Linked DNA regions of Granulosicoccus antarcticus IMCC3135. The protein of the gene in region 1 interacts with the protein of each later gene in a pairwise test. Links are inferred from orthologs where the notes say so. Each region holds a gene or a part of one and is shown on either strand. Other genes may lie near its edges.

Evidence for each region.
Region 2: the proteins of IMCC3135_RS03685 (region 1) and kdsB interact in binary tests that used the Escherichia coli proteins (3 or more experiments, as listed by UniProt). The link is inferred for Granulosicoccus antarcticus IMCC3135 from one-to-one orthologs.

What each region holds. Positions count from the first base shown.
Region 1 is NZ_CP018632.1:841,407-857,107, reverse strand. What follows is about bases 4,390-7,262. They hold IMCC3135_RS03685 (TetR/AcrR family transcriptional regulator), read right to left. Parts: upstream 6,185-7,262; coding sequence 5,594-6,184; downstream 4,390-5,593. Other genes in these bases: IMCC3135_RS03680 (3'-5' exonuclease), read right to left, coding at 6,391-7,002; IMCC3135_RS03690 (NADP-dependent oxidoreductase), read right to left, coding at 4,442-5,476; IMCC3135_RS03695 (type 1 glutamine amidotransferase domain-containing protein), read right to left, coding at 4,390-4,429. Outside these bases: aconitate hydratase AcnA, read left to right, coding at 1-1,071; IMCC3135_RS03705 (4Fe-4S dicluster domain-containing protein), read right to left, coding at 1,155-1,907; IMCC3135_RS03700 (acetolactate synthase large subunit), read left to right, coding at 2,104-3,672; more of IMCC3135_RS03695, read right to left, coding at 3,752-4,389; IMCC3135_RS03675 (CsbD family protein), read left to right, coding at 7,451-7,957; IMCC3135_RS03670 (TenA family protein), read left to right, coding at 8,131-8,781; IMCC3135_RS03665 (TetR/AcrR family transcriptional regulator), read right to left, coding at 8,956-9,573; IMCC3135_RS03660 (peroxiredoxin-like family protein), read left to right, coding at 9,648-10,184; IMCC3135_RS03655 (DUF4440 domain-containing protein), read left to right, coding at 10,233-10,634; speB (agmatinase), read left to right, coding at 10,908-11,720; IMCC3135_RS03645 (FAD-binding dehydrogenase), read right to left, coding at 11,816-13,462; IMCC3135_RS03640 (hypothetical protein), read left to right, coding at 13,619-13,966; IMCC3135_RS03635 (SpoVR family protein), read right to left, coding at 14,078-15,580; IMCC3135_RS03630 (YeaH/YhbH family protein), read right to left, coding at 15,577-15,701. UniProt on the Escherichia coli protein: Involved in response to both electrophiles and reactive chlorine species (RCS). Represses the transcription of the nemRA-gloA operon by binding to the NemR box.
Region 2 is NZ_CP018632.1:5,620,859-5,636,478, forward strand. What follows is about bases 2,090-4,881. They hold kdsB (3-deoxy-manno-octulosonate cytidylyltransferase), read right to left. Parts: upstream 3,981-4,881; coding sequence 3,198-3,980; downstream 2,090-3,197. Other genes in these bases: IMCC3135_RS24405 (response regulator), read right to left, coding at 2,090-2,336; IMCC3135_RS24410 (hypothetical protein), read right to left, coding at 2,356-2,652; IMCC3135_RS24415 (response regulator), read right to left, coding at 2,665-3,030; lpxK (tetraacyldisaccharide 4'-kinase), read right to left, coding at 4,008-4,881. Outside these bases: purB (adenylosuccinate lyase), read left to right, coding at 1-613; IMCC3135_RS24400 (cupin domain-containing protein), read left to right, coding at 732-1,895; more of IMCC3135_RS24405, read right to left, coding at 1,941-2,089; more of lpxK, read right to left, coding at 4,882-5,066; lipid A export permease/ATP-binding protein MsbA, read right to left, coding at 5,140-6,882; IMCC3135_RS24435 (ExbD/TolR family protein), read right to left, coding at 7,021-7,437; IMCC3135_RS24440 (MotA/TolQ/ExbB proton channel family protein), read right to left, coding at 7,434-8,063; IMCC3135_RS24445 (DNA internalization-related competence protein ComEC/Rec2), read right to left, coding at 8,051-10,573; IMCC3135_RS24450 (DUF2062 domain-containing protein), read left to right, coding at 10,681-11,250; lipoprotein-releasing ABC transporter ATP-binding protein LolD, read right to left, coding at 11,334-12,032; IMCC3135_RS24460 (lipoprotein-releasing ABC transporter permease subunit), read right to left, coding at 12,025-13,275; mfd (transcription-repair coupling factor), read left to right, coding at 13,444-15,620. UniProt on the Escherichia coli protein: Activates KDO (a required 8-carbon sugar) for incorporation into bacterial lipopolysaccharide in Gram-negative bacteria.

The DNA.
Region 1 (15,701 bases):
CAGACCAACTACCTCGCCTCCCCCCCATTGGTAGTCGCTTATGCACTGGCAGGTAGCATGCGCATAGATCTGACCACAGAACCGTTGGGAGAAGATGCTGACGGCAAGCCTGTCTTTTTGACCGATATCTGGCCAAGCGCCGCCGAGGTGGCAGAGGCCGTCGAGACGCATGTATCTTCAAGCCTGTTTGGCAAGAGCTACGCCGATGTATTTGAAGGCGCCGAGGAATGGAAGCGTCTGGATGTGCCAGGAGGCAATACCTATCAGTGGCCCGAATCCACCTATGTGAAAAAACCACCCTTCTTCGAAGGTATCAGCGCGAATATCGTCGACTCACCCATTATCAAGGATGCGCGTTGTCTGGTGATGCTCGGCGACAGCGTCACGACGGATCATATCTCGCCAGCGGGTGCAATTCTTCCCGATAGCCCGGCAGGTGAATACCTTCTGTCCCAGGGTGTTTCTCTGGGTGATTTCAACAGTCTGGGTTCACGCCGTGGCAACCATGAAGTCATGATGCGAGGCACATTCGCCAATGTGCGCCTGCGCAATCAACTGGCTCCAGGCTCGGAAGGCAGTGTGACGCGTCATTTACCTGATGGCGAATCGATGAGTATCTACGCTGCAGGCATGCAGTACCAACGCGAAAAAACGCCACTGGTCGTGCTTGCCGGGCGCGAGTACGGCACAGGTTCCAGTCGTGACTGGGCCGCAAAAGGCACACGTCTGCTCGGAGTCAGCGCTGTTATCGCACAAAGCTATGAGCGTATACACCGATCCAATCTCATAGGCTTCGGCGTATTGCCCCTGCAATACCAGGAAGGCGACGATGCCGAATCACTCGGTTTGAGTGGCGAGGAACGCTTCACCATCAGCTCGGCCGATCAGCACCCTGCCACGCTGGATGTACGAGCCGAGAATGACAATGGCAAGGTCGTGGAATTTACCGTCGACATACGTATCGACACCCCGGTTGAGTGGGATTACTATCGTCACGGCGGCATTCTTCACTATGTCTTGCGCTCACTTGCCAGTGACCAGAGTGAGGATGCTCTGTCGACTAGCGCGTGATGTCGGGTATCGGGTCCTGACAGCTGGCGATATCGATGTATGCAAGTCAAGCTATAAATTATTTTAATGCAAGTCTGCCTCTCTCATGAAAGCTCAATCGGCTTTTTGAGTGAGGCATAGAACTGCAGCATATGGAACTGACGATGAGCGAGCTCATAGACGGAGTCCTGCCCTTCCGGACACGCAGCGCGCGCCAGACACCCTGACCGGTGACAGTCTGATTGTTCGTTCTGGCGCAAATAGCTCGCACACGAAACCACATCGTATTTGCCTTCCGTAAAAGCGTTAACCGGACAAGCCTTCAAGCAGTCTCGTGCAACACACGAATCGCAGGCGTGCCGCTCGGTAGCGTGCTGCCTGGCAACGTGCCTCGCAGAAGAATGTTCCAACTCTTCAAAGCCCTCGACAAGCACTGGCAAGGCAATGGCAAACCGGTACGCATGCCACAGGCCATGTTGCGGATGCATCAGAATTCCCAACGGTGAAGAACGTATGTTCTCTGCTCGTTGCGCCCATCGAAGGAAGGGATACCAGGGGGGTCCATCGAATGGTAACAAGGCAGTACCACCCGACTTTTCTGCCAGCCTGCGCCCTACCCGAGCACTCCAGCGATCCATCGGATCAGCCTTGCCATCCAGGTATTCTTCTGATCGGGCAAAGTAATCCCATAGTGTCGATCCGGTTTGACCGAACAGCAGAACCCCAGAATGTATGCGACCCGACTCGTGCACCGGAATGATGTCACTGTCGTTCGTCCTGAATCCACCTCTTAGAACCAATCCATATTCAGAGGCCAAGACTCGAATCTGATGAATGCTTGGAAGGTCGTCCGCCATGTTGAAACCAGTCAATCGTTCGTTGGACTATGGAACTGGCCAAGGCTACACGAACTCGACATCTTTGTTGCCAGACGCTGTGACGACCCGATGCCAGCAAGACGGATATACTGCACCTTCTGGTCCACTACCAATGGTGACCAGACTGGATACAAGACCCAGTATTTCAGACTACTAAATTCTTGGAGAATTCATTTTGAACGGTGCCGAAAGCCTTGTCCGCTCGCTACTGGATGCGGATGTTGATGTCTGTTTCGCCAATCCCGGCACGTCTGAAATGCATTTTGTCGCCGCCCTGGATAAGGTCGGTGGCATGCGATGCGTGCTTGGCCTGTTTGAAGGCGTGGTAACAGGTGCAGCCGACGGCTATGCACGCATGGCGGAAAAACCGGCTGTCACCTTGCTGCATACCGGCCCGGGTCTGGCCAACGGCATTGCCAATTTACATAATGCTCGCAAAGCTGGCGTACCCATTGTCAATATGGTGGGCGAACATGCAAGCTGGCATATCGCACACGATGCACCATTAACCTCGGATATCGCAGGTTTGGCAGCTCCGGTTTCGCATTGGCTCAGAACCTGTGAGTCTGCTGCAAACCTGGCTAGTGATGGCGCTGATGCCGTTGCCGCGGCTGGTGGCTTACCGGGAAAAATAGCGACACTGATCGTACCGGCCAATACGGCATGGGAATCGTCAACTGGCAAGGCACAGTCAGATCCTTCTCCGACGCTTACAGATGATCAGGGTTCAACGCCTGAGGAAATTGATCCGGCAAACCTGCAACGCATCGCCGAAGTATTGAACAGCGGGGAGTCCGTTGCGATCGTGATTGGTGGTGCCGCATTGCGTAGCGATGCCTTGAAGTCTGTGGCTCGCATAGCAAAAGCCCGTGGTGCCAGCCTTTTCTGCGAGACTTTCAAATCACGTATGGAACGTGGTGCAGGTCGTGTGCCAGTCGATGCCATTCCATATCGTCTGCAGAGCGCCACCACCTTGCTTGAAGATTTTGAACATATCGTCGCTATTGGCACCAAACCACCCATAGCATTCTTCGCCTATCCTGATACACGCAGCGAGCTCTATTCCGAAAAAGCAGAAGCCCATCAGCTAGCCAGCTTGTTCCAGAATGTCCCTAAGGCACTGGATGATCTGGAAGCCATACTGGACACCACCGACGTTATCGCGGAACTACAGCCTCTTGAGCTTCCGGTACGTTGTGAAGATGGACCACTGACACCCGGCTCTCTAGCCAATGTGATCGCACGACTGCTTCCCGAAGATGCCATTGTTGTGGATGAGTCCGTTACTGCTGGCAGAGAAATCTTTGCTGCCACCCAGGGCTCTCACACTCATGACTGGCTGGAGGTCTGCGGTGGTTCTATTGGCGGCGGCTTACCTCTGGCCACGGGCGCAGCCATTGCAGCCCCTGACCGACCGGTATTCTGCTTCGAAGGCGATGGTAGTGCCATGTACACGGTGCAATCATTGTGGACTCAGGCTCGCGAATCGCTGAACATAACCACCATCATTCTAGCCAATCAAAGCTACGATATTCTCAAGTATGAGTTGGAGAATGTACAGGCCAGCAGTGGTGAAATCGCCCTCAGCATGATGGACTTGACACGCCCCAGCCTTGATTGGGTTGCCATGTCAGAAAGTATGGGCGTTGCTGCTCGCAAGGTTGCAACGGTGGCAGAACTTGAAGAGGCTCTCAAGCATGCTGCCAGCACACAGGGGCCGTTCCTGATTGAGGCACGCCTGTAGGGAAAATTTACTGCGCCAGACAAGAGAGCCTGCAGCACGCATACCGTTGCAGGCTCTCTTCCCTTGGCTCGTCAAGCAGTTATTTCAGCAATGCCAGAAGTTCGTTGGCTGCTGCTGCAGACGAGGCCGGATTCTGACCGGTGACAAGATTGCCATCACGCAGCACAAAACTTGCCCAGTCAGCACCTTTCTCATAAGTGCCGCCATTTTCCTTAAGCATATCTTCAACCAGAAAAGGCACAACATTAGTCAGGCCAACAGCCTCTTCTTCTGTATTGGTAAAGCCGGTAACACGCAAACCTGACACCAGTGGCTTGCCATCAGCACGAAGCGTATGACGAAATACCCCTGGTGCATGACAAACCGCACCAACCGGCTTGCCTGCCGTGTAAAACGTTTCAATCAACTGCTTGCTATCTGCGTCTTCCGCCAGATCCCACAAAGGTCCATGACCACCCGGGTAGAAGATGGCATCAAAACCTGCCGCATCGACGGTCGACAGTTTTTCGGTTGCAGCAAGGTGCTTGTTTGCCGCCTCATCCGCTTTGAAACGACGCGTGTCATCTGTCTGAGACCCTTCATCATCACTGCTCGGATCGATCGGTGGCTGTCCGCCTTTAGGAGACGCCAGAGTAATCTCTGCTCCAGCATTCTTGAAGACGTAATAGGGAGCAGCAAATTCTTCCAACCAGAATCCGGTTTTATTGCCTGTGTCGCCGAGTTGATCGTGCGAAGTTAATACCATTAAAATTTTCATATCTGAATTCCTTTAGTTAGAACCGACGTTTATTACGCGCTTGCCGAAGTTTTCACCTTTGAGCAAGCCGACAAATGCTGCTGATGCATTCTCAAGACCGTCGATGACCTCTTCGCGGTACTTGACCTTGCCTTCCTCGACCCAAGCACTCATCTCTTTCGCAAATTCCGGATAAAGATGGCCAAAATCATCGAATATGATGAAACCTTGTACTTTGATCTTCTTGCGCAGAATCTGACCCATCAGCCAGTTCATACGATCCGGACCTTCAGGTAGCTCAGTTGCATTGTATTGAGATACCAGGCCACATAACGGTACACGTGCATTGGGGTTGAGCAACGGGATGACAGCATCCAGAACCTTGCCGCCCACGTTTTCAAAGTAGACATCAATACCATCAGGACTTGCCTTGGCCAGCTGCTCTTCAAAATCTGCGGCCTTGTGATCGATACAAGCATCAAAACCAAGCTCTTTCACGGCGTATTCACACTTCTCAGGACCACCGGCAATTCCAACCACACGGCAACCCAGTATCTTGCCAATCTGCCCTACGGTTGCACCGACAGGACCGGTGGCTGCCGCAACAGCAATGGTCTCTCCAGCCTTGGGAGCTCCAATTTTGGTCAAACCAGCCCATGCCGTGAATCCGGGCATGCCCAGGATGCCAAGCGCCCATGATCTGTGTTCAAACTCTTTTCCCAGTTTGGTTACGCCGGTGCCGTCCGATACTGCGTAATCCTGCCAACCGCTGAAACTAAGTACGTAGTCTCCTGCAGAAAAGCCTTCCAGCTTCGACTCGACAACTTCTGCCACCGTACCTCCAACCATCACACCACCAATCTCAACCGGTGGTGCATAGGAGGGTGCATCACTCATACGCCCACGCATATAGGGGTCCAGCGAGAGATATTCAGTACGTAGCAACATCTGGTTTTCACCCGCTGTCGGAACTGCATTCTCCTCCAGCTTCAATGTATTCTGCGTTGGCTCGCCCTTGGGACGTTCTGCCAGTACGATCTGGCGATTGGTAGTTTTTGATTGAGACATGAATTTCTCCGTGTATAGCTAAAAGTTGTTAAATGAGGTGAGTGAATGCCATTGCCAAACTAGACCGGTCGTCTACTCATCAGGCAAAAGCATGAATTAGTGAATTGCAATTGAATATCAAACCACTGGAATCAGAACTTTGGTGACCCGCAGGGCTGATGTCAGAGCCGTGTTTTTTCGAGAAAGCCCAGCGACCAGGCTTGCACCCAACCATAGGTGATAGAGGGTACCGGCAAGCTCAGCGGAATCCTTATGGGCGCCTATCGAGCCATCAGCAACACCTTCGCGCAGTGTGTCTGCCAGACGATCAACAATGAACTTCACACTATGCTCCAGAATTTCACTCATATCCGGTGATAGCTCAGCCACTTCAGCTGACAGCTTGACGACCAGGCAGCGCTCTTCCGGGATGTCGCCGGTTTGCTGTTTACGCCACTGGGCAAAATAGGCAAGCAGACGTGAACGACCATCTTTGCCTGGGTGGTTCAGTGTATTGCTCAGTTTTTCTTCGTAGTCATTCGCAAAATCTTTCAACAAGGCACAACCATAGGCCTCCTTGGATTGGAAGTAATGGTAGAACGAGCCCTTGGGCACTCCAGCTTCCTTGAGCAATTCGCTCAAGCCCACGCCAGCATAGCCATTCAACGCCGTCAGGCGACGGCCTGTCGACAGTATATGTGTTTGAGTATCCGGGTTGCGTTTGTCCATGCACAGACTATAGGGACGATTAGACCGGTCGTCTAGTGCTTGAAGATCACAAATTTGTAAGACTTGACCCTGCCTCCAAAAACCTGAACCCGGCTCACTATCTGTCGCCTGCGAATGGCTATGAAAAAACATGCACGGACTGTACACGCTCGTGCCTTAGCCCTCGATTTCGGTGCCCGTATTTGTAAATTCGTGAAACGCGGCGCTCAAACGATGCTGGACAAGTCAGGTAATTTGGTTCTTGCCTTCTTCTGATAGGCCTGAAGAAATGAGGCATCAATCAGCTGTTCTGGATGGGCGCGTCGCAATCGATCCATCATGGTGGCCAGTATGATAGTGGTGACGCGTGCATCGTCGAGTGCCCTGTGACTTCTCCCCGTATCAATGTTCAATACGCGGGCTATCTCCCCCAGACGATGACTCGGAAAGGACTGAAAGACACGACGGGCCAGCATCAAGGTACAGACAAACTCACGATCGCATTCAAGCCCTAGCACCAGAGAGAGCTCCCGGCGCCAGAATTTTCTATCAAAGCTTGCATTGTGTGCAACAAGCTGAGCATCGCCGACAAAGTCCAGGGCATTCTGAAACACCTCGCATGGGCCTGGCGCACCAGCTACCATGGCATTGGAAATACCAGTCAGCTGTGTAATGAACGCGGGAATTCGCATCTGAGGGTTGATCAGCGAGGAGAATGTATCCACCTCCTTGCCACCTCGAAACAACGATATACCTATCTCGATAGCACGATCACCATCTTGCGGGTTCAACCCTGTCGTCTCAAAGTCGACTACCGCATAAGCAATGTCGCTGCTCACAACAGCATTCTGTGCTGCTTGAGGCGATGTTGAAAGTGTACTCATAGAAGAACAGGCAGGGCGAAAGAAGTCATGTAGCAAGTCGGTATTTCCAAAGAGCGGGCATTATCCCGTGCCAGCCGACAGACGGCAATGAAAGTCTCTCCCGTGCATGGCAAAGAGTTGAATACTGACAAGTTCACCCGCAAGTCATCATCGTGACATGTAACATCAGACGACCTCCAAAGCACACATTCCAACTCGAAATCTGTGCAATCTGTCACGTATAAAAATCATTACCTAAATGTCATATCCTCAGGAGTGGCTGCCCATGCGGCTTGCATTCACGTCAGGGATAACCGTTCCGACCTGTAAGGATGAATGCGAGCTCGAACTCGTTACGCTGCACGCAGAAGACGTGTCATACCGACTCGTCCAGTGTTCGTGAAGCAACAGGAGAGCAGCAATAATGTCCATACTCAACGGAAACCTCGTATTGGCCACAGCCATGACTCTCGTTCTGACGGGATGTGGCGGTACAGTAGAACCTGTGCCAGTAGACAGCGAGACCAGCTCAACAATCCAGGAATCAGCAACTGATACAGCATCACAAGCTGTTGATAGCACCACCACTGCAGTCGGAGACGCAACGGATACAGCAACACAGGCCGCTGATAACGCAGCCGGGGAAGCAGGAGACGCACTCAACCAGGCCTCTGACTCGGCTGCAGCAGCTCTGGACTCTTCAAAAGATGCCATCGCAGATGCTGCCGACAGCGCTGGCTGGACTGATCTGCAAGGCAACTGGCAAGACTCGATCGGCAGCATCAAGGATCGTTGGGCAGACCTGTCTGAAGAAGAGCTGTTGAGCGTTGACGGCGACCGCGATGCATTGGTCACTCTGGTACAAGAAAAATACGGACTGGATCGCGACACAGCTGAAAGCCAGGTAAGCGATTGGGCGTCAACTCTGTAACTTCAGAGCTTAACAACGCTAGTCATTCATGCCGTTGTAACGGCATGCTAACGAGGGGATCTTGTTCCCCTCGTTACTAGAGCTGTACTTGGCAGCCTCTTTAACAGGTACTTGCTGCAACGCGGATATACTTCATCGGACTTTGACACCTCACCGGAACATTCAAGCCCGATATGTCTCTAACCGAAGAACTGCAAACATCCTGCTCGGCCACCTGGAATGCCGTTACCCAGCATCAATTCTGTCGCGAACTCTCCGATGGAACACTTGCAGATAGCCGCATGGCGGCCTACCTGGTTCAGGACTACACCTTTCTGGATAACTTTGTGCGCCTGGCAGCTTCTGCGATAGCACATGCCCCTACATTACAGGATTCAATCCCACTGGCACAATTTCTGGCAGTCGTGACCGGCCCGGAAAACACCTATTTTCATCGCTCCTTCGAGGCGCTGGCCGTCACTGAACAGGACTGGAAAGAGCCCGAACTGTGGCCCGCCACCCAGGGCTTTCAAGCCATCATGACCGAAGCCAGGCTATCCGGCTCCTACTCACGCATGATCGCGGTTCTGGTCGTTGCAGAATGGAGCTACCTGGAATGGGCAACACCGTTCCACCCTGCCCCGGAAACACTGCCCTTCTACCTTGCAGAATGGATAACCCTGCATGCCGGTCCAGAGTTCGAAGGGCTCGTTGCCTACCTGCGCGGACAGCTGGAAGCAGCATGGCCAACTCTTGATGCTGAGGAAAAAGAGGCCGTTACCGACATTTTCCACCGCACCGTCAGCCTGGAAAAAGCCTTCTTCGACACCGCCCTCACCCCCTGAAGAAGGTCAGACCCTCATAACTAGCTGATTTTTAGGTATTTGTAGGCGTTTTTCACGGAAAAACGGCTCTTAAACCGATGAAATCGGGCATGTTTCCGGCCGTTTAGCAGCGCCTGAGTGCTGCTCAAAATACAGTGCCGTGCCCATTGCCGGTACTGCACTCCACAGATCCTGTTATTTACCGGAGTCAGCCAGCACCAGTTGAACCAGGTTAGCCAGATCCTTTGACAGCACTTTTGCGCTGACACCGGCGCGCGCTCGAAACACCAGACCCTGACGTAGATCGAACAATAGACGAGCACGCTCAGCGGATGGAAATTGGCGAGACAACCCCCCTTTCTTCTTTTCCAGATCAAACCGGGCAGTAATGCGCGCGTCTGTCGCCGCGATCGCCTCGTACAGCAGCTCGGACACGCCTTCTACATGGCCTGCGCTCGTTGAGACACACGAGACTAAAAAGCAACCCTTGGCCCCGCTGTCGTGATCAGTTGAGTAGTTGATAGCAGCATCCAGGAATGCTCGCACGGCAACGTGTATGTCCTCAATCCCTTCAATTGCGACCAAGGGTGCGCAGGCGTCATTGTTGGCATAACAATCAATCGCTTGCAGATACAGATTGTGCTTGTCGCCGAACTCTGCATACAGACTCGGGCTGTTGATCCCCATGGCCTCGGTCAGGTTTTTGACTGAAGCCCCCTCATAGCCACGCTCCCAGAACACATTGACTGCGGCTAGCAGGGCTTCATTCTTGTCAAATAATTTGGGCCGGCCTGCCTTTTTTGTAACGTTCATTAAAAAACACCTTGACTTTCATGTTTGCCCATATAATATAACGATCACTACAAAATAGCGAGTCACCTGAACACATGACGATTGAAAAACTACTACCTGGCAATACCTTTCCTGCAATGCAAGTACCCAATATCAATGGGGGAACGCTATCTCTAGGATCTGCGAAAGCACCACACGACTGGCAGCTGGTCATTGTCTATCGCGGTAAACATTGCCCTTTATGCAGCAGGTTTCTGAGTGAACTCAATGAATCATTGTCCTCTTTCAACGAATTGGGAGTCGATGTCGTCGCAGTATCAGCTGACTCTCAAGACAAGGCACAAGCGCAAGTCGAGCCTCTTCAACTTCAATTCGAAGTTGGCTACGGGCTCACGATAGAGCAGATGCAAGCACTTGGCCTGTTCATCTCCCACCCACGATCAGCAGAAGAAGCCGATCGACCATTTGCAGAGCCTGGCGCTTTTATCGTCAACGAATCCGGACAAGTACAAATAACGAGCATTTCGAATGTGCCATTCATTCGACCTCACCTTCCTTCCCTGCTTGCCGGTTTGGGCTTCATCCGTGATCCGAAAAACAATTACCCCATACGAGGCACTTACATCGATTAGCAGTAATCGCTATTCAACAACAATCACGTCCATCAAGAGAAATTTCCAATGCCCGACACTCAAACTCCAGAGCAACTACAAGTTCGACAAGCCATCGACGAACTGATTCAAACAGCAACCAGCTACAACGTCGATGTACTTGATCGTATCTATCATGATGACCTCCAGATCCTGATGATAGACACCGAGCACAACGTCAATACGGCTAACAAAGCCATGTTCACCGAGCTGTTCAGATCCAAGCGTGACGCAGGCGATCCACCTATGAAAACGTGGGCAAAATTTCACAAGATTGACGTGGAAGACAAGAATGCACACGTATTGCTGTCCCGTAAAAATGATCTGAATGGTCAGAATATGGATTTAACTCTCAGCATAGACATGGTGTTTGAAAGTGATCGATGGCAGGTCATGCGCGAAGTGATCTTCCTGCGCCCCGAACAAAGCTGATCCAATCCCACAATGGAAGCTACAGACATACCTGCTCAGGACGACAGTCCTCAGATGCTAAGGGATCGTGAAATAATTAAGTATCAATTTTCAGGTGTTCCTGGGGGACGCCCAGTCCGCCTGTCCGGCAAGGCGTGAGAAGGGCGAATAGCTTGCTATTCAACCGCCGAACAACGCCGCAGGGTAGGATGCAGGGACGACTGAAAATGATAGTTAATTGTTTCACGATCCCTAAGGTACGACATTCATGAGCTTCCCTGAAATTATCAAAATATGGCCATAAAGTTACTGGGCCTTCCACAAGACAACAACTCCAGTTTTCTAACAGGCCCCGCGCTGGCACCGGATCGCATTCGTGAAGCACTGCAAAGCGATAGCGCGAACCTGTTTACCGAGTCCGGATATGACTTGAGCGACAAGTCGCTTTGGGCTGATGCAGGCAATGTATCTCTGACAGGGCTGGAGCGGCAAGAAGCCTTTGATGCTATTCGCAGCAAGGTTTGGGAGTTGATCAATGCGGGTGGCAATGTTGTCAGTCTCGGAGGCGATCATTCGGTGGCCTACCCTGCGATCGACGCCCACGCCAGCCTGCATAAAGGACTGAACATCTTGCATATCGATGCGCATCCTGATCTGTATGACGATATGCTGCAAAACCCGTTCAGTCACGCATCTCCTTTTGCGCGATTGATGGAAAGTGGCAACATCGCACGGCTAGTACAAGTGGGTATACGCACCCTGAATGCACACCAGCGCGATCAGGCCCAGCGGTTCGGAGTAGAGGTTCATGAGATGCGGGATTTGAGCGGCGTTTCGGAAATTGCCTTCGATGGCCCAGTCTATCTAAGCTTCGATCTGGATGCGCTTGACCCAGCATTTGCTCCGGGAGTATCTCATTTTGAACCCGGCGGCCTATCTACACGCGATGTTTTAACCCTCATTCAAAGTTTTAGCGGTAAATTGATCGGCGCTGATATCGTGGAACTCAACCCGCATCGTGATCCTTACGGTATGACGGCCATGGTTGCTGCCAAGGTGTGCAAAGAACTGATAAGTCGCCTGCTCGATGATAAAAACGACGGATAAGATCGGTTCCGTGTCTACTTATGGCTATGGCCCAGCATCGATCTTCTGGATCTGAGATTGTCACAACCACCAGACTTTGACAGGCCCCAACCCGACTAACCTGCCGCCCGCCCCACCCGTAGCCCCGAAAACAGGCAACCACCCAGAAACGTACCTTCCAGTGCGTTATACCCGTGGTAGCCACCGCCACCAAATCCTGCGACCTCACCAGCTGCATACAAACCGCCAATCGTCTCGCCATCTGCATCAAGCACCTGACCATCCAGATTCGTATGGATGCCTCCCAGTGACTTGCGTGTGAGAATATGTAATCGCACGGCAATTAGTGGCCCATTGGCTGGGTCCAGTATCTTGTGTGGCTTTGCCACTCTTACAAGTCTGTCACCCAGATAGTGGCGAGCCGCCTGGATCGCAATAACCTGCGCATCCTTGGAGAAGGGATTATCCACCTGTCCGTCTCGCGCCTCAATTTGCTGGCGCATGGATTCCACGTTCAGCAGTTGGTTGCCCGCACAACGATTCATTCCCGCTACCAGTTCATCCAGAGTATCGGTCACAATGAAATCTTCACCTTCACGCTTGAACGCCTCCACGGCATCCGTTGCCCCCCGCCCCAGACGAGCCTTGATGACTTCCAGCCATTTCTTCGAACGTAGATCCGGATTCTGTTCAGAACCAGAAAGTGCAAACTCCTTTTCGATGATCTTTTGAGTCAGCACGAACCACGAGTAGTCCTTACCCGAAGCAAGTATTCTTTTAAGCGTGAAGTTCGTATCAAACCCAGGCAGGCACGGTGCGGACAGGCGATTACCAAACGCATCAAACCACAGCGATGAGGGCCCTGGCAGGACCCGGATACCATGTGCAGGCCAGATGGGGTCCCAGTTCTTGACACCTTCCGTGTAATGCCACATGCGATCCGTATTGATCAAGCCGGCACCTGCCGATTTTGCAATACCGTGCATACGCCCGTCGACATAGGCAGGCACGCCCGAAATCATTGACGCAGGTGCAACGCCAAGTCGATCGACTGGCCAATTCTGACGTACCAGATCAAGATTCCCGCCAATGCCGCCTGAGCTCACAATGACGCTACTCGCCTGCAAACTGAAATCCGCAATGACATCGCGACTACTTTGCTGGCCTCGTTCCACCGTGTCGACGGCAAGTTGCTCACCACTCACACCGACGACAACCCCATCTGTCATATCCAGCTGACTGACTCGATGACGAAACTTCAGTTGAATTCTACCGCTATGCACATGCGCAGTTACGCGTGCAATGAAAGGCTCGATCACCCCGGGACCCACACCCCAGGTAATATGAAAACGCGGAACTGAATTCCCATGGCCCGTTGCAAGGCTACCTCCGCGCTCAGCCCAACCCACCACTGGAAACCAGCGCATCCCCATGCCGTGAAGCCAGCTGCGCATATCCCCGGCAGCAAACTCCAGATAAGCTTCGGCCCAACGCCTCGGCCAATAATCTTCTTGCCGATCAAATTGCGCCGACCCCATCCAGTCAGCCAATGCAAGCTCAGGTGAGTCGACAATTTTCAAGCGACGCTGCTCGGGGGTATCAATCATGAACAGACCACCGAGCGACCAGAAGGCTTGACCTCCCAGCGAGTTCTCGCCTTCCTGATCGACGATGATAACGCTCCTACCGCGATCAGCCAGCTCGGCGGCAGCCACCAGGCCTGCCAATCCGGCTCCAACAACTATAGCGTCAGACTGCTGCATACTTTGCTCCTCTGCCCGTAGGTGACTCACATTATGGCGTGCGATTCATTCAGAAGCCGTTGCCAAAGCACGACTGACGTGGGAATCTGTCGCCAAAGAATTAGCCCCTGACTAATAACATAGCATCGTCACCAGTTTTTCTATCCGTCAACCAAGATGGGCAATGCCCGTATGGTGGATATTCTGGCCGAATACGGTGCCAACCGAATCATGGTCGACTCTGCCTGTGACTGGGGAATTTCTGAACCTCTGGGCGTTGCCAAGACTGCCAAGTTGGCGCTCGAACGAGGCATTCCGGAAGAACACGTCAGGTTGGTGTGCTATCAGAATGCACTTGATGCCTATTCGCAAAGCGGACAAATGCACGAAGATGGCTGGCTCAATCCGCCTGCCATTGATCAGCGAGGACTGGATGCAGGAAATTCAGTACTTCGTGGTGGACGAGAACCTGTCGTCGAAGAGAGCTCTGACAAACACTCGTTAAACAAGCTGATTATCGAATAGCAGTAAACAATCAGGGGCGAACAAGCCTCTTGGGGCTGTCTTGCGGATACCTCCTCTGCAGGGTCCGCGAGCGACATGCACAATCATGGGATGGTGCATGCCGACTACGCTTCACGAGGCCTCGTACATCTGCTCGGCAAGCACCTCCCCATCCTGATTGACAGACTCAAGCCGCACATCAAATCCCCACAGTCTTCGAAGGTGATTCAGTACAACATCAGCATCACCTGACAGCGGTCGATTACGGTGCATGCGATGCTGAACGGTAAGTGTGCGATCACCATCCTGATCGAAGCCGGTAATCTGTAAATCCGGCAACTGACCATCACGATTGTACTGATCCGAAAGCAATTGACGAACGCGGCGATAACCCGCTTCATTATGAATACTGTCGACTTCCAGGTACTCCTTGCCTTCATGGTCCGACAATGCAAACAGATGAAAATGCCGAATCAGCCTGGGTGACAAATACTGTCGGATAAATGACTCGTCCTTGTAGTTACGCATGGCAAAATCAAGCACTGGCAACCAGGGCGTGCCCGCAATATCCGGAAACCAGTGTCGATCCTCATCTGTGGGATCTTCACAAATACGCTTGATATCCATGAACATGGCAAATCCCAATGCATACGGATTGAACCCGCCGTAGCCACGCTCATCAAAACCACGCTGTGCAATCACGTTGGAATGGGAGGCCAGTACCTCGATCATGAACCCATCATCAACCAGACCCTTGTCGTACATCCGGTTAAGAATCGTATAGTGCCAGAACGTCGCCCAACCCTCGTTCATGACCTTGGTCTGACCTTGCGGATAGAAGTACTGGCCCATCTTTCGCACTATGCGAATGATCTCGCGCTGCCAACCTGCAAGTTTAGGCGAACACTTTTCCAGAAAATACAGCAGGTTCTCTTGCGACTCCTCAACGCTGCCGGCAGCCTTTGGGCCTTTACCCTTCGTAGACGCTTTAGGAACGGTGCTCCAGATTTCATCGTGTCGTTGCCATTCGTATTCATCGCGTTCGCGCTGGCGTGCCAGCTCTTCGGCAATGGATAACTGAGGTGGGCGGTGATAGCGTGACACCCCAAAATCGCGTAATGCATGACAGGCATCGAACATGTCCTCGACGGCCTCAACGCCATATCGCTCCTCGCAACGCCGGACATAATTCTTGGCGAAAACCAGGTAATCAACAATGGAGTCAGCGCTGGTCCATTGCCGGAACAGATAATTGCCTTTGAAAAACGAGTTGTGACCGTAGCATGCATGTGCAATGACCAGGCCTTGCAATGGCATCGAGTTCTCTTCCATCAGATAAGAGATACAGGGGTCGGAATTGATCACTATTTCATAGGCCAGCCCCTGTGCACCCTTTCGATACTGCTCCTCTTGAATAATGAACTGCTTGCCGAAGGACCAGTGCGGATAAGAGATTGGCATTCCGACCGAGGCATAGGCGTCCAGCATCTGCTCGGAGGCTATGATTTCGATCTGATTGGGATAGCAGTCCAGACCGAATTCATCGACTGCAATTTCCTTGATCGCTTGATCATAGCGATCCAGCAATTCGAAATTCCAGTCCGGTCCCTGCGACAAAGGTTCGCGTTTTGTCATGTTACCGTCCTCGCATCATCGGTGGTGAACAGCTCTCGGAATACCGGATAGATATCACGATGCTCCCGCACGGTGACCATGGAGAAGTGCGGTGCTTCGACCCGTTGATAAGTCGAGGCCA
Region 2 (15,620 bases), 4.8 Mb from region 1 along the record:
CTGCGTGGCAGAACTGTTTGATGCTGTATCGCGATTCAATGTCACATTGATAGATCTGTGCCGCGACTGCTGGGGCTATATCTCTCTGGGGTATCTGTCGCAGAAACCAGTTGCTGGCGAAATCGGTTCTTCCACCATGCCACACAAGGTCAACCCGATCGACTTTGAAAATGCCGAAGGCAACTTAGGTCTGGCCAACGCCATGTTTGACCACCTGAGTCGAAAACTGCCTATCTCCAGATGGCAACGGGACCTTACTGACTCGACCGTCTTGCGCAATCTTGGGGTCGGTGCTGGATATACGCAGATTGCCATTGACTCACTACTCAAGGGCATGAGCAAACTTGGCGTAAACCAACAGTCCATTGCAGCCGATCTGGACGCTGCCTGGGAAGTACTGGCCGAGCCGGTTCAGACCGTCATGCGACGTCATGATGTGCCCAACGCCTACGAAGCGCTGAAGGAACTGACCCGTGGTAACGCCATGAATGAGGCCTCCATGCGCCAGTTCATTGAAGGCCTGCAGATACCCGATGCCGATAAACAGCGCCTGCTGTCTCTGACGCCAGCGACTTATACCGGCCTTGCCGCTGAATTAGCTCGCAAAATCTGAGATTGCTTCTGCAGAGCCAGCAATGCTGGCTCTGCTATCTGCTATGCCCGCACAACTGCTCGGATGTGTTCGTCTTCTTCAGGCCAGGCCTGATTGACATCAGCTGGATACCTCGCTCATGCCCTACTCCCACATTCAATGGCCTGAAGGGCTGGATGAAGCACGTTTTCTTGCTGAGTACTGGCAACAAAAACCGCTGTTGATCAGACAAGCCTTACCGGACTTCGAAACACCTCTTCCCGCTGATGAACTGGCTGGCTTGTCGCTTGAACCGGAAACCACACCTCGCCTGATAACACAGGATGGCACGGGTGCCTACCATCTGGAGCACGGCCCGTTTGAGGCAGATCGTTTCGAAACATTAACCGGCAACGACTGGTCATTACTGGTTACCGATGTTGAAAAACATCTGCCAGACATTCTCCATTACTTGCAGCCATTCGGCTTCCTTCCTGGCTGGCGCATAGATGATCTGATGATCAGTTACGCACCGTTGGGAGCTTCGGTGGGCGCACACATCGATGAATACGATGTTTTTCTCTTGCAGGCAAGCGGCGCTCGACGCTGGTCCATAGAAGCACCGGCTGCAGCAAGCTACGAATTGGTGCCGGACTCGGAGCTCAAATTACTCTCATCATTCAAAGCCACTGATACCTGGGAGCTTGAGGCTGGCGATCTTTTGTACCTGCCACCCGGCGTCCCGCATCATGGTGTGGCAAGTGCCGAACCTTGCACAACCTGGTCGATAGGGTTTCGCGCGCCAACAACGGCAGATTTCGTCATGCGCATGGCAGAGATGATCTGCGAAAAACTGCCCAAACAGCGCTACACCGATGCGCCACTGACACCCGCAACACCCGGTGAAATAGACGGTAACGCATTGGCACGCTTTGCTGATATCTGGAACCAGGCAATCGGCTCGAACAAGGAAACTCTGGCCATGATGACCGGACAGTTTCTGACAGAGTCTGCCAACGTAAGTAATACGTCGCGTGTCGATGATGACGAATCACTGGATTCTTTCGCTGATGATTACTGGCAGGCAGCACCGTTCAGTCGTTTTGCCTGGCGATCACTTTCAGATGACAATAGTGACAATGCGACTGTGCAACTATTTGTCGATGGTGAAGCGCATCAATGCAGCCGCCGATTCGCGATCGAGCTGTGTCGTGCTGGCAATAGCATAAACAGTACCGATCATCAGCTATCGACAGACGATGCCACTCTACTGAGACAGCTGGCTTTCGAAGGATCTCTGATGAGGCAAGAAGACGAAGAGTAGAGGCCTGAAGCAAACTCTCAATGTGCCGGTATACTTCACGAACCTCTAAAGGCTCTCAGGCTTTAGCTGCTCGCCATGGTTTGACACTTTCTGGATATAGTCGATCAACTCAATGGATTTGAACGGCTTTTCGAAAAGCTCCAGGGCTCCTGCGGCAATCGCGCTTTCACGAAGGCCTGGTTGCTTGCTGGCAGTCATGATGATTTTCTTGATTGATGCGGTCCGAACATCTTCGGAAAAATGTCCCATCACTTCAAAACCGGTACCGTCTGGCAGGTTGTAGTCAATCAGCGCTAAATCCGGCGGGTTCTCACGGGCGACACGGCATGCCTCTCCCCTGTCATGCGCAACATTGACCTCATAACCTTCAGCTTTCAAGCGTATCTTCAGCGCCAGGGCAATGTACATGTCATCCTCGACAAGAAGGATTCGATTAAGCATTCACTTTTTGCTCGTTTAGCTATGGACTGCGGACAAGCCTGTGCAGCAATTCGGTCAATTTTTCGGACGACAATTGCAGCATGGGGAGACATTGATCAAGGTCTTCTTCGAAAATCTCCTGAACCTTTAATCGAACAGAAGTCTCGTACTTCATGCCATTGATCTCTGCTTGATTACAGTCCATCGGCGTAATGGATTTCAACAGCTCAGTAAGCTCTAGCAGAGACACATGCACCTCATGCTGCAAGCCGCCATGGTTCACCATAGCGGCTCGTACATCATGCAGAAGAATTGCTTTTTGTTCAGCGGTATCCATCAGCCAGACCGATCAGTGAGCCAAACTGTCAATGGCTTCAACCAACTGAGCGGCCTGAAAGGGTTTTTCCAGGTAACGACTATCGTGATAGGTAGACGCCCGTTCACGCATGGCAGGGTCTTTGCTAGCAGTTATGAAGATGATCGGAGTTGAACTCAGAGAAGCAGATGCACGCAAGCGATCGGCAACGACAAAGCCACTACCACCAGGAAGATTGATATCCAGCAGAATGACTTCCGGTTGACACCGTACCGCCGCCTTCATTGCATACACTGCGTCGGCAGCAGAATCGACAAGATAGCCCATGGATTTCAGGCGTAACGATAGAGCCATCGAAATTTTCTTGTCGTCCTCAACCAATAAGATTGTGTTTGTCATATTGTTCTTATTCTTAGCCCAACACAGGTGCGTGATTAGCGCTTGAAAGGGCTAACGGCACACAGACACCTGTCCTGAGCGCAGAATCTGACTGCGTCACGCATTTAGCTCATTGCATGACTACATTCTGGGAGCTGGCTCTCTGAACACGATGAAACCAATCGTCTTCAGTGCATTTCGAATTGTGATGCAAGTAACGGCTCCAGCACAGCGACATCATCAGGGTGATCAATTCCTCGCGCACTACTCGCCTCTACTTCCCCCACATGAATTCGCCCCCCATGATAGAGAACTCGCAGCTGCTCCAGCTGCTCTTCAAGCTCCAGTGTGCAGGCTTTCAACTCATGATAATCCAGCAAATAGCCGCACCGATAAGCATAGAGACCAATATGCAAAAAGGCCGCGGGGAAGCTGTCCGCTGCTCCATCGTCGGTTACTGACAAGTCGCGACGCACTGGAATCGATGCCCTGCTGAAGTACAAAGCCATGTCACGTTTGTCTCGAACGACTTTGACACGATTGGCATCTCGATAATCTTGTACATTCTGAATCGGCATGCACAAAGTCGCCATATCGGCCTCGGCAACCCGCTCCAGATTGCCAGCCAGAAGGTCGAGATGATGGGCAGGCGTTGCCGGCTCATCTCCTTGCAAGCCCACAATCACGCGGCCCTGATCCCAATTTCTGACTCGTGCCACTTCGGCAATGCGATCGGTGCCACTCGGATGATCCGGATCTGTCATCTGGACATCCACTCCGGCCTCGACACAGACGGCCCGTATGCGCTCATCATCAGTTGCAACAATCACCGATTCGGCAGCGGACTCCTGCGCTCTGGCAATGGTATGCAGAATCATCGGTTTACCATTAAGCAGGTGCAACGGTTTGCCCGGAAACCGACTCGAAGCATAGCGTGCAGGTATGACGATCGTATAACTCTGGCCACTCATTGCTCAGAATTCCTCACACAAATGACATCACTCACGCAATGATTGCTCCAGGTTGTCGATTGCCGCGGCAAGTTCAACACTAAGGTTGACTCGTGTTCGCACCTCATGGACAGAATGCGGTAAGTCTGTCAGGCCAGTCAACTTCACAGCGTCCTTGGCAGTCACGAGCACCGGCATATCATCAGAGAAACTCACATCTGCCAGAGTAAACTCATGATGATCAGGCAAGGGATGTGGCTCAACCAGCAACCCCGCGGCCTCCAGACTATTGAAAAACCGCTGGGGATTACCAATGCCTGCAACGGCGTGAACTCTCTGACCACGCAGAGAATCCAGAGTCAGAGAATGACCGGAAACCAGATTAAGCAGCTCTGCTGGCACCAATTGGAAACACTGCTGCGACGAGGCTTGCAAGACGTTTCCCACATCACCCTGTCTCAACGATTGATGCAGATTGCCAACAACCTCATTACCATTTCCAGTAAACGGCAACTGAATGGCGACCAGATCAGCGCTTGCAATTTGTTGCGCTGATTCACGCAAGGGACCCGCTGGTAATAACCAGCCATTACCCAATCCACGTATGCCATCAAAGACCATGATGTCAGCGGTGCGAGCCATCGCCAGATGTTGCAGCCCATCATCGGAAAATATCAGATTGGCGTCTGTATGCTCTGCCAGGTATTCAACGGCCGCAGCCCGGTTCACGCACACGCACACAGGAACACCGGTTTGCCGATACAGCATGACTGGCTCATCACCAGCAGTGGCAGCAGTATCTTCGGCATTGAGCAAATAGGCCTGTTCGTGCCTTGTTCCGCCGTAACCTCGACTGACGATGGCAGGTCTCCAACCGGCGCGCTGAAATCTTTCGACCAGAGTGGCACATAACGGCGTCTTGCCAGTACCCCCTACGGACAGGTTGCCCACCACGATCACCGGCAGCCGCGAATCATGACGCTTGATCAGCCCCCGCTCGTAAGCCAGGCGGCGTAACCGCAGAAGCAAACCATAGACAAGCGATATCGGCCAGAGCAGCCGGGCAAACCAGTCGCGTGTCTGCCAGCTTTGTTCAATTCGACTCACAGGCAAACAGCAGTCCGGGTCCGGGTCCGGGTAGTCGAGAATTTTCTGTTACTCAGGTGAGCAGTCCTCTGCATCACCGAAACTGCAACTGGTGCAACTTGAAGTAGTGCGACTTTCTGGCCAGCAGCTCCTCATGGGTACCCACTTCCACGATCTCACCACGATCCATCACAACAATACGCGTCGCCTGTTCGATCGTGGACAGCCGATGTGCGATGACAAGTGTGGTCCGCCCTTCCATCAGCGCGTCCAGGCCTTGTTGCACCTTTCTCTCCGACTCTGTATCCAGTGCTGAAGTTGCTTCATCAAGAATCAGGATAGGCGCATTCTTCAGTAGTGCTCGCGCTATCGCCACACGCTGCTTCTGACCACCGGACAGCATGACACCGTTCTCACCCACCATGGTGTCGTAGCCTTCGGGCAATCTTGAAATAAAATCATGTGCATGCGCCGCCCTGCAGGCCGCATGCAGAGTTTTTTCGTCAATGGTGTCTCTGCTGCCATAAGCAATATTGCTCGCGATCGTATCGTTGAACAGCATGACATCCTGACTGACTGTCGCAATACGACTGCGCAAAGAGGCCAAGGTATAGTCCTCCACCGAAGCTCCGTTCACCAACACCGCACCACTTTCCAGCTCATACAATCTGGGCAACAGGTTGACCAGTGAGGTCTTGCCACTGCCGGACTCCCCGACAAAGGCCACAGTCTCACCGCTGGCTATGGTCAGATCAATCTTGCTCAGTACTGCCGGCTTGTCTTTCTGATAACGCAGATGAACATTGCGATATTCGATACTAGCAATGTTCTCTTCAAGCTTCTGTGTTCCATGATCATGCTCAGACTCCAGATCCAGTATGGCAAACAGGCTCTCGCCAGCAGCGATGCCTTTCTGAATCTGGCTATTGAGTGAAGTCATGCGCTTGAGTGGAGCGAACAGCAGCAGCATGGCCGTAATGAACGACATGAAACTACCGACCGAAATTCGATCGTCTGCATCGCCACTGGAGGCAATATAGACAATGACAGCCAAAGCCAACGCCACCAGCAGCTGAACAATGGGCTCATTCATGGCCTTGACCATGGTCTCCTTCATGTTGAAGGCGCGATTGCTTTCATTGGCCAGCTCGAACGATTGCATCTCTTCTTGCTGACCACCAAAGATCTTGATGACCCGAGCCCCTTCCACCGCTTCCTGGATGACGTGACTGACATCGCCCATGGAGCCCTGAATACTACGACTGATGGATCGGAACTGCCGACTGACACGAGCGACGATAACGCCGATGATCGGGCCAATGATCAGAAATGCCAGAGATAACTGCCAACTTTGATAGAACATCAGGCCGAACAGACCGATGGCTGTCAGAGTATCGCGAACCATGACCGTCAACGAACTGCTGGCCGCATTGGCAACCATCTGGCTATTGAAGGTAATGCGTGAAATGAGCTCACCTGATGAAGCTCTATCGTAAAAAGAGGTAGGCAAAGTCAGGTACTTTTCGAATATTTCACTGCGAAGCTGCTTGATCACTCGCCAGCCTATCCATGCAATGTAATAGGTAGAGGCGAAGCCTGCGATGCCGCGCACCAGAAATATGCCAATGATCAACAGCGGCACCATCAGAATCGAGCGCTTGTCCTGCTCGACAAAACTGCCATCCAGCATGGGCTTCATGAGCGCCGCAAAGGCAGTATCGGTTACCGCATAGCCAACCATGCCGATAACGGCAATGATGAATTCGCGCCGATAAGGCCGGACGTACGCCAACAGCCGCTTGTAAGTCATGCTGCCTGCTACAGATTCAATTTCCACGACTTATACCGCCAAGGTCAGACCGTGACGTACAAACGTTCCGGTGATTAATATCGTAAGCAAGCGTGGGAAATCTCTGGGCATGACGTTATTTGATTGGCGGGCACTATTGAGTGCCCACTATGCCAGTAAATTAACCTAGTCGGTACTTCGTGATGTCGCAATGGACATCTTGAGCATACCAAGCTGGCCTGCAGCATCCATCGCCGTAACGACAGATTGATGAGGAGCCTGAGCATCAGCACGTATCGTCAATGGAATGTCACGCTTGCCACCTGAGATCTTGTACAGGGCATTTTGCACCGTCGCCACATCCGAGTTGACCAGTTCCTGGTCATTGATGAAATAGTGCCCCGCTGCATTAATCACTATTTCGATTCGATCCTGAGATGATTCGGTTTCAGTATCACTTGCGCGCGGAAGCTGCAGGGATATCTCCGACTCCTTCTGGAAGGTGGTGGATACCATGAAAAATATCAGCAGCAGGAACACCACATCGATCAACGGTGTCAGGTTGAGTTCCAGCTCCTCGCGTGGTTCTCGTTTGAACTTCATCCCTGCGCTACTCTCGCCTGCGACTGTCGCTTCTGCAGAACATCAACCAGTTTCAGCGATTCCTTTTCCATATCCACTACAAGGCCATCGACCTTACGGCGAAAATAACGATGAAACATCAATGCCGGTATGGCCACCATCAGGCCACCAGCCGTGGTAATCAAGGCTTGTGAAATACCGCCAGCCAGCTGCGCCGGATTGCCAACACCCACAGTTGTAATGTTGGTAAACACGCTGATCATGCCGATGACAGTACCCAGCAAACCGAGCAGTGGCGTGACCGCGGCAATGGTACCCAGAGCATTCAGATAACGCTCCAGCTCGTGAGCAACATGCCCGCCTACTTCTTCTATGGATGCCTTCATGACCTCACGATCGTGGCTGCGATTATGCAGTCCAGCCGCCAGCACTCTCCCCAGAGGAGATGCTTGCTGTATCTCGCGAATCTTGTCTTCTGTCAACTGACGAGTACTTGCCATGCGCCAGACATCGGCGACCAGATTGACAGGCAATACTTTGTCATTTCGAAGTGAAAAAAAACGCTCTCCGATAATGGCCAGTGCAATTACCGAACTCGCAACAATCGGCACCATCAACCAACCGCCAGCAGTAACTATTTCCCACACAGTGTCTGTCCCTTATGCGCAAGTGAAAACAAGCGCAACGCTTGAGACTGTTCCGAAAACCTCTCAGAACAGGCTGTATTTACGATTCCGTGCCAGAAGCTACGGTGTGAACGCCACCAGGTTGATGGCGGGTGGTCGACGCCCGACCGGTCAAACGAAAAAGATACTGCACCCTCCGTACCAGTAATGTAGGGCATTGCACCAACTAATTCATAACGTGATTGTACATCGGCATGAGGAAAACCATAACGATTGCCTTGCCCTGATGGAAAAACAATATGTAATGGCCTCAGAGTTTCAAGCAGGTTACTTGTTGAAGACGTATTACTACCATGGTGTGGAGCGACCATGAGATCTATGTTCAATGGCGAAAACGCCGAGCCCGACTGGCCTTGCAACACACTACGCAAGCGTCTGGCCAACTGCGCCTCCCCCGCCGCCTCGATGTCACCAGTGAGCAAGACTCGACTGGCTCCATGATGTACCAGTAACACACAGGAAAGATCGTTATCCGAACCTTTATCCGATGCTGCCGGATGCATCAGGCTGAAAATCGTAGCACCATCCTGCCACTGCATGCCAACCCGACAAGCTTCGCCCTTCAAGTCCGCACGTATGTGACGAATATCTGACGGATCAATCATCGTCGCTAACGGCACGCTGCTGATCAGACGAACATCAGGATAACGATTCAGAACATCGCTGACTCCGAAAGCATGATCTTCATCGCCATGAGAGACAACCAGCGTATCGATACGCCGCCTGCCACGAGAATGCAGGAATGGCACTACGACGGCTTCGAACATACTCAGATCACTTGAGACCTTGCCACCCGTATCAAACAGCAACGTCTGCTGCTCACTGAAAACCAGCACTGCCAGACCTTGCCCGACGTCCAGCACATGAGCCTCGAAGCCGTCCATCGGCGGACGATATACATTGAACAGCAAGGCAGGCATCAGCATGGGTACCGCCAGCCATCGCCACCCTAACCCTCGCGGGGCCAACAATAGCAACAGCCCTGAAAGACACAGCAAGGCAACACTCAGAGATGGCATCACCAAGGTCACTGAGCCTGCCACAAACTCCATTATCCATCGCAGCAACACCAGTAATCCTTCGATGGACCATTGGGCCAGCATCAGCACACTGTTACCCAGCTCCGGAGACAGCAAGCTCCCAAGCAGCGCAAGAAAGCACAAGGGAACTACAATGATGCCGACCCACGGAACAGCCACCAGGTTGGCCAATGGCGCGATCAACGAACCTGTTTGAAAGAACCATGCGGTCACTGGCAACAGCAACAAACCCAACAGGATGTGCATATGCAACGCATGTGGAAGCTGCATCAAGATGCGTTTTCCAAATGTGGTTTCTGTCTCCTGATCCATACTCGGCGCTGCTCTCTGGCGGCCGTGGTGCAAGTAGAACAATGCTGCCACAGTACCGAAAGATAACCAGAAACCGACGGATAGTACTCCCAGTGGATTGTGCAAAAGCACCGCCAGCAGCGCCAGACAAAGACCTGTGGTGGTTCCAAGCACTCTGAACCGCAAGCCTGCAAATACCCATACCGCCAACATGATCACGGCACGCTGTGTCGGTAACCCGAAGCCTGCCAGCAACGCATAGACGATAGCGATACCCAGACTGAACAGCAGGCCAATATCACGTGGGTCCAGGTTCGGAAAACGGAATCGGATAGCAGTAAGGTGGCGCAACATTCGACCACTGATCCATCTTGTCGCCACAAAAACCCAGCCTGCCAGCAAGCTGATGTGCAAGCCGGAAATAGCCAACAGGTGGGCTGTGCCCGTCTGCCTCAGTAAATCCCAGACCTCATCAGTTACTGCGTGCCTCACGCCAAGCGTGAGAGCCTGCACCAGAGCAAGCTGGTCGTTGCCCGCCGGCAATTCGCTCAAGTTATAAGCCAGTTTTTCACGCAAGGCTGCCACACTGCCTGAACTCGCTTCGTGCAGGCGCAACGCCTGTGGAGAATTCCTGACATAGCCTCTCGCATGAATACCTGAAGCCAGAGCCCATTGAACGCGATCAAAGCCACCAGGATTGCGCAAGCCCGTCATGGGCCGAAGTCTGGTCGTGAGCTCCCACGTTTCGCCAGCGTGTAATTCAGACGGAGACCCATACCAACTCAATTGCAGGCGGCGTGGCCCGAGAGGCAAGGTACAGGATCGGCACTGCGTCACAATTGCTTCAAAGCGCAGACGCCGAGCGTCTCGCTGCGGTACGCTAGAGACTTGAACGACCAGACGAACATCCACCCCAAGCTCTTCAAGGCGTAGTTGCCGGACCGAGAGCTCCAGGAAGGTAGCACTGAGCATGAGTATTGCGAACAGACAGCCGAGTATTGCCGCTCTGAAACGTGTGCAATAGAGGAACGTCAGAAACATTGCCAGCGACATCAACACAATCGACATTGGCGTCGGTATCGATCTGAGCCGCAAAATGACAACCACGCCAATCAGACAGGCAACCGCGAACAGGCGCATCAGCGAGTTCCCTCGTTTGCCACAGCCGGCCAAAAATAGCTTAATAATTGCCGAGTTTGGTCGTTACCGTAAGCAATCCTGCCTGATTTCCCACAGGTTCTCCGACGATGACCAGTAACTGGTTGAGAGATCACCTGCCCGATGCCACCTCGGTGCGCCGCAAGCTGCACATGCAGCTGGGCGGCTCCGACACTCATCCAGATGCATGCCGAGCCTGGATAAGGAATACTTTTGCCCAACCGACCGTCTGGCACCTCAATCGTCGTTCGGTAGCCGGGGGCGTTGCGGTGGGTCTGTTTATCAGCTGGATTCCCATCCCGCTGCAAATGCTGCTGGCAGCAGTCATTGCCGCCGTGTTGCGCGTCCATGTGCCTGTCTCCGTGGTCATGGTGTGGTTCACCAATCCTTTGACCTTTGCCCCCCTACTTTATGCAGCCTGGCGCAGCGGGTCAATGATTCTTGGCAAACCGGTTCTTGCTGAACCACTGAGCTTCTCTACCCACAGCCTGCTGATCAGTGCCGGTCAGGCCTGGCCTACCTTGCTGACGGGCATGCTGTTTTGTGCCTGCGTATCCGCGGTACTGGGTTTCACCATAACCATGCTTGTCTGGCGTATCCACGCCCTGCGCCGCTGGCGCCAGAGACCCCATCGTTGGGACAAATCAGGCTCAGACTGACAGTTCTGCCCCAGGACGTGATCCAGAGCAGTGGACCAGAACATCGCTCCGAGACTGGATTTCCTGCTGGACGTAAAACGAGGTTAGTCCAGCGAATGCTCTTGCAAGGTGCCATGGGTCAGCTTCAGAACCCGGTCCATCCGGCCTGCCAATCGACTATCGTGAGTCACCACCAGAAAGCTGGTGCCCAGCTCATGATTGAGCTCTAACATCAATTCATAGACGCGCCCGGCTGTGTCTTCATCCAGGTTGCCGGTCGGCTCATCCGCCAACACAACGTCAGGGCTAGTTACCAAAGCTCGTGCAATGGCGGCCCGTTGACGCTCGCCACCTGACAACTCGGCAGGCTTGTGACGCAAACGCTCTCCCAGACCCACTCTTTCAAGTAGCTGCGCGGCCTGCGCCGAGGCGGCCTTTTTGGTTTCACCACGGATCAATAACGGCATGCTGACATTCTCCAGAGCACTGAATTCCGGCAGCAAATGGTGAAATTGATACACAAAACCCACAGAGCGGTTACGTAATCGTCCCCGCGCCGCCTGCTTGAGCTCTGCGATATTCTGACCTGCCAGGTGAATCGTGCCGGAGGTGGGCGTATCCAGACCGCCAAGCAGATGCAGCAACGTGCTCTTGCCGCTGCCCGAGCTACCGATGATCGCCACCCGTTCAGCACGCCTGATGCTCAGCGATACAGACCGCAAAACATCTACCGAGAGGTCTCCCTGCCGGTAACTATGACTCAGCTCGCAAGCTTCCAGTACGATGTCCGTTTTCTCACTCATAAGCCAGTGCTCGCGCCGGGTCGGTACGTGATGCACGCCACGCCGGGTAGATAGTTGCCAGCAACGACAGACCAAAGGACATGAGCCCCACTTTGATGACATCGGCGCTGCGTAAATCGGATGGCATCTTGTCGATGTAATACACCTCAGGATTAAGCACCGGGCCGGTGAAACGCTCGATAAATGGCACCACTACATCGATATTGCTGGCCAGTGCCACGCCCCCAAGCAGCCCTGCTACCGTACCCAGAACACCAATCAAGGTGCCTTGCACGACAAAAATTGACAAGATACTGGCCGGTGATGCCCCTTGTGTTCTCAGTATGGCGATATCCGCCTGCTTGTCTTGCACCAGCATGACCAGAGTAGAGATGATGTTGAACGCCGCCACTGCGACAATCATTGACAGAATGATGAACATCATGGTTTTTTCCATCTTTACGGCCATGAAATAGTTGGCATTCTGCTGTGTCCAGTCGCTCACGAAATTGTCATAACCAAGCTCACTCTGCAGATCGCGGGAAACCTGAGGGGCAAGACTGGTATCAGACAGCTTCAGACGTACGCCCGAGTACTGATCATTCATCTTGAACAGCTTGGCACTATCCACCGCGTGCATCACCGCCAGATTTCTGTCGAACTGGAACATTCCGAACCGGAAAATACCGGTAACAGTAAAACGTTTGACACGCGGCACGAACCCCATGGGGGTCACGTTGGCTTCAGGCGTGATAACCATGATCTTGTCGCCGACGATAGCTCCCAGATAAGAGGCCAGATCAGCCCCCAGTAGAAGCCCGTACTCACCAGGCTGCAAGGCCACATCCAGAGATTCGACGTACTCCAGCCGATCACCCAGCTCAGATACCTTGCCTTCTTCCTCGGGTAACACGCCGCGAACCAATGCTCCGGTGGAGCGTCCGGCATGCACCAGCATCACCTGACCTTCGACATAAGGGGCTGCACCGATGACTTCCGAGTGCGCGGAGGCGATATCCGCAATTTCCTGCCAGTTTTCCAGAGAGTCACCCAGCCCCGTTACCGTGGCATGGGACGAGGCCCCGACAATTCGTTCACGCATCTCCTTCTCGAAGCCATTCATGACCGAAGTCACAGTAATGAGCGCAGTCACGCCTAGCATGATTCCAAGAATCGATACCAGAGAGATGAATGAAATAAAATGATTTCGCCGTTTGGCTCGCGTATAACGCAGACCGACGAACAGTTCGTATGGTTGAAACATGACCTGTTGGAGCCGCTACCGTAGACAAGGTTCGCGGATAGTGTAGTGAATTGACAGGCAGGCAGGCGTTCCGATTGAGTAAATGACGCCTGCAAGTCCCGAACGGGGTAAATATGGGACAATCAGCCCTGCAACGTTCCCGCCAGACAGACTGATTCCACGAGGTTCATGAGCACTATTGACGAACCGGCACTGCTGCTATCAGCAGACGCCGCACCCAAGTCCCATTGGGGCAGACTATACGGCGCCTCTGAATCACTCGCTATTGCCGAGCACGCCCGACGCTGCGACGATTTGCTGGTAATCATTGCCCCCAGCACCACCGAACTTCTGCATCTGGAGGTGGAGCTGAGGTTTTTCGCAGGCGCCGATCTACCGGTGCACCTGCTCAGCGACTGGGAGACCTTGACGTACGACCGCGTGTCGCCGCATCAGGACATCATTTCCCAGCGCATCCGAACCCTCTACTCCCTGGGTGATGCACGACAAGGCATTTTGCTGCTGACCGCGGCAGCTTTGATGCAGAGACTACCACCGCGAAGTTTCCTCGATCAGCATGCGCTGATCATCAGGAATGGCGACACACTGGCGCTGGACGAATTCCGCTCCAGACTGGTTGATGCCGGCTACCGCCTTGTGACTCAGGTCGAGGAGCATGGGGAATTTGCCGTGCGTGGCTCCATCCTGGATCTGTTCCCGATGAGCAGTAACCTGCCCTATCGTGTTGAGTTCTTCGATGATGAGATAGAAACGATTCGAACCTTCGATGTCGACACCCAGCGCGGTCTGGACAAGGCTCAGGAGATCGAACTATTGCCGGCCCATGAGTTTCCACTCAATGAGGCTGGAATCGCTCTGTTCAGACGCCAGTACCGCAACTCATTTGCCGCCGAGAGCAAAAACACGCCGATCTATCGGGAAGTCAGCGAAGGCCGTGCGCCATCAGGCATCGAGTATTACATGCCGCTGTTTTTCGAAGAGACCTCGCAACTGTTCCACTATTTACCCGAATCTGCCAGCTTCATCATGCTTGATGGTGCGGCCGAGGCCTTTCAGAGCTTCGAAAACAACACGCTCGACCGATACGAACAGCGACGCCACGATGTAGAGCGTCCGATTCTGCCACCTGCAGAGATATATCTCAGCGCTGCGGATATTCATATCGAGCTGAGCAAGCGCAACACGATCAATACGCAACGCTATCAGATCGAGAAGATCGGCAGCGACAGCATCAATCTGGCCACTGAAGCTCCCGGACTCTACCCGCTGGACCCTCGCGGCGAACGCCCCATGGGCGCCTTGCAGGATTTTCTCGGCAAGTTTCCGGGTCGTGTGTTGTTCGTTGCCGAATCCACCGGACGCCGGGAAGCCTTGCTCGACCAACTGGTCGGCAACCGTCTGCAACCTGAAACGGTTGATAGCTGGGATGCTTTTCTGCGCAGCGAACGCACGCTATGCCTGACCACCGCAGCGCTGGATCGAGGACTGCAGTTGCCAGAGGCTCGTGTGGCGATGATTACCGAGTCGCAGCTTGGCTCGGGAAGAATCAAGCGCCGCGAGCGACGCAGACCAACGCGTGACTCCGAAGCCATTATCTCCAACCTGACGGATCTGAACCTGGGTGCACCCGTCGTCCATATTGACAATGGTGTCGGCCGCTACCTTGGCTTGACCTCGTTGACACTGGGAGATGTCACCAACGAATATCTGACCATTCAGTACGCAGGTGATGACAAACTTTATGTGCCTGTTGCCTCTTTGCACCTGATCAGTCGCTATGCCGGCGCCAGCGAAGAGTCGGCTCCCTTGCACAAGCTGGGCACCGACACCTGGCAGAAAGTTCGTCGTAAAGCGGCCGAAAAAGCCTACGATGTCGCAGCCGAGCTACTGGAAATCCATGCTCGCAGGGCGGCGCGTCAAGGCTTTGCCTTTCCAGAAAATTCCGACAACTACACACAATTCAGCCTGGCCTTCCCTTTTGAAGAGACTCCTGATCAGCTTTCGGCGATTGAGGCGGTGGTGGCGGATCTACGCTCGCCGCAACCCACCGATCGCGTTGTCTGTGGCGATGTCGGCTTCGGCAAGACAGAAGTGGCCATGCGTGCTGCCTTTGTTGCTGTAGATGCCGGCAAGCAGGTCGTTGTGCTGGTACCGACCACCTTGCTGGCCCGACAACATCATCAGAATTTCATGGATCGCTTCGCTGACTGGCCGGTGCAGATCGAATCGCTGTCACGTTTCGAGACGGCCAAGGAACAGAAAGCCATTCTGAAAAAGCTCGAAAGTGGCGGTGTTGACATCATCATCGGTACCCACAAACTACTGAGCAAAGACATCAAGTACCA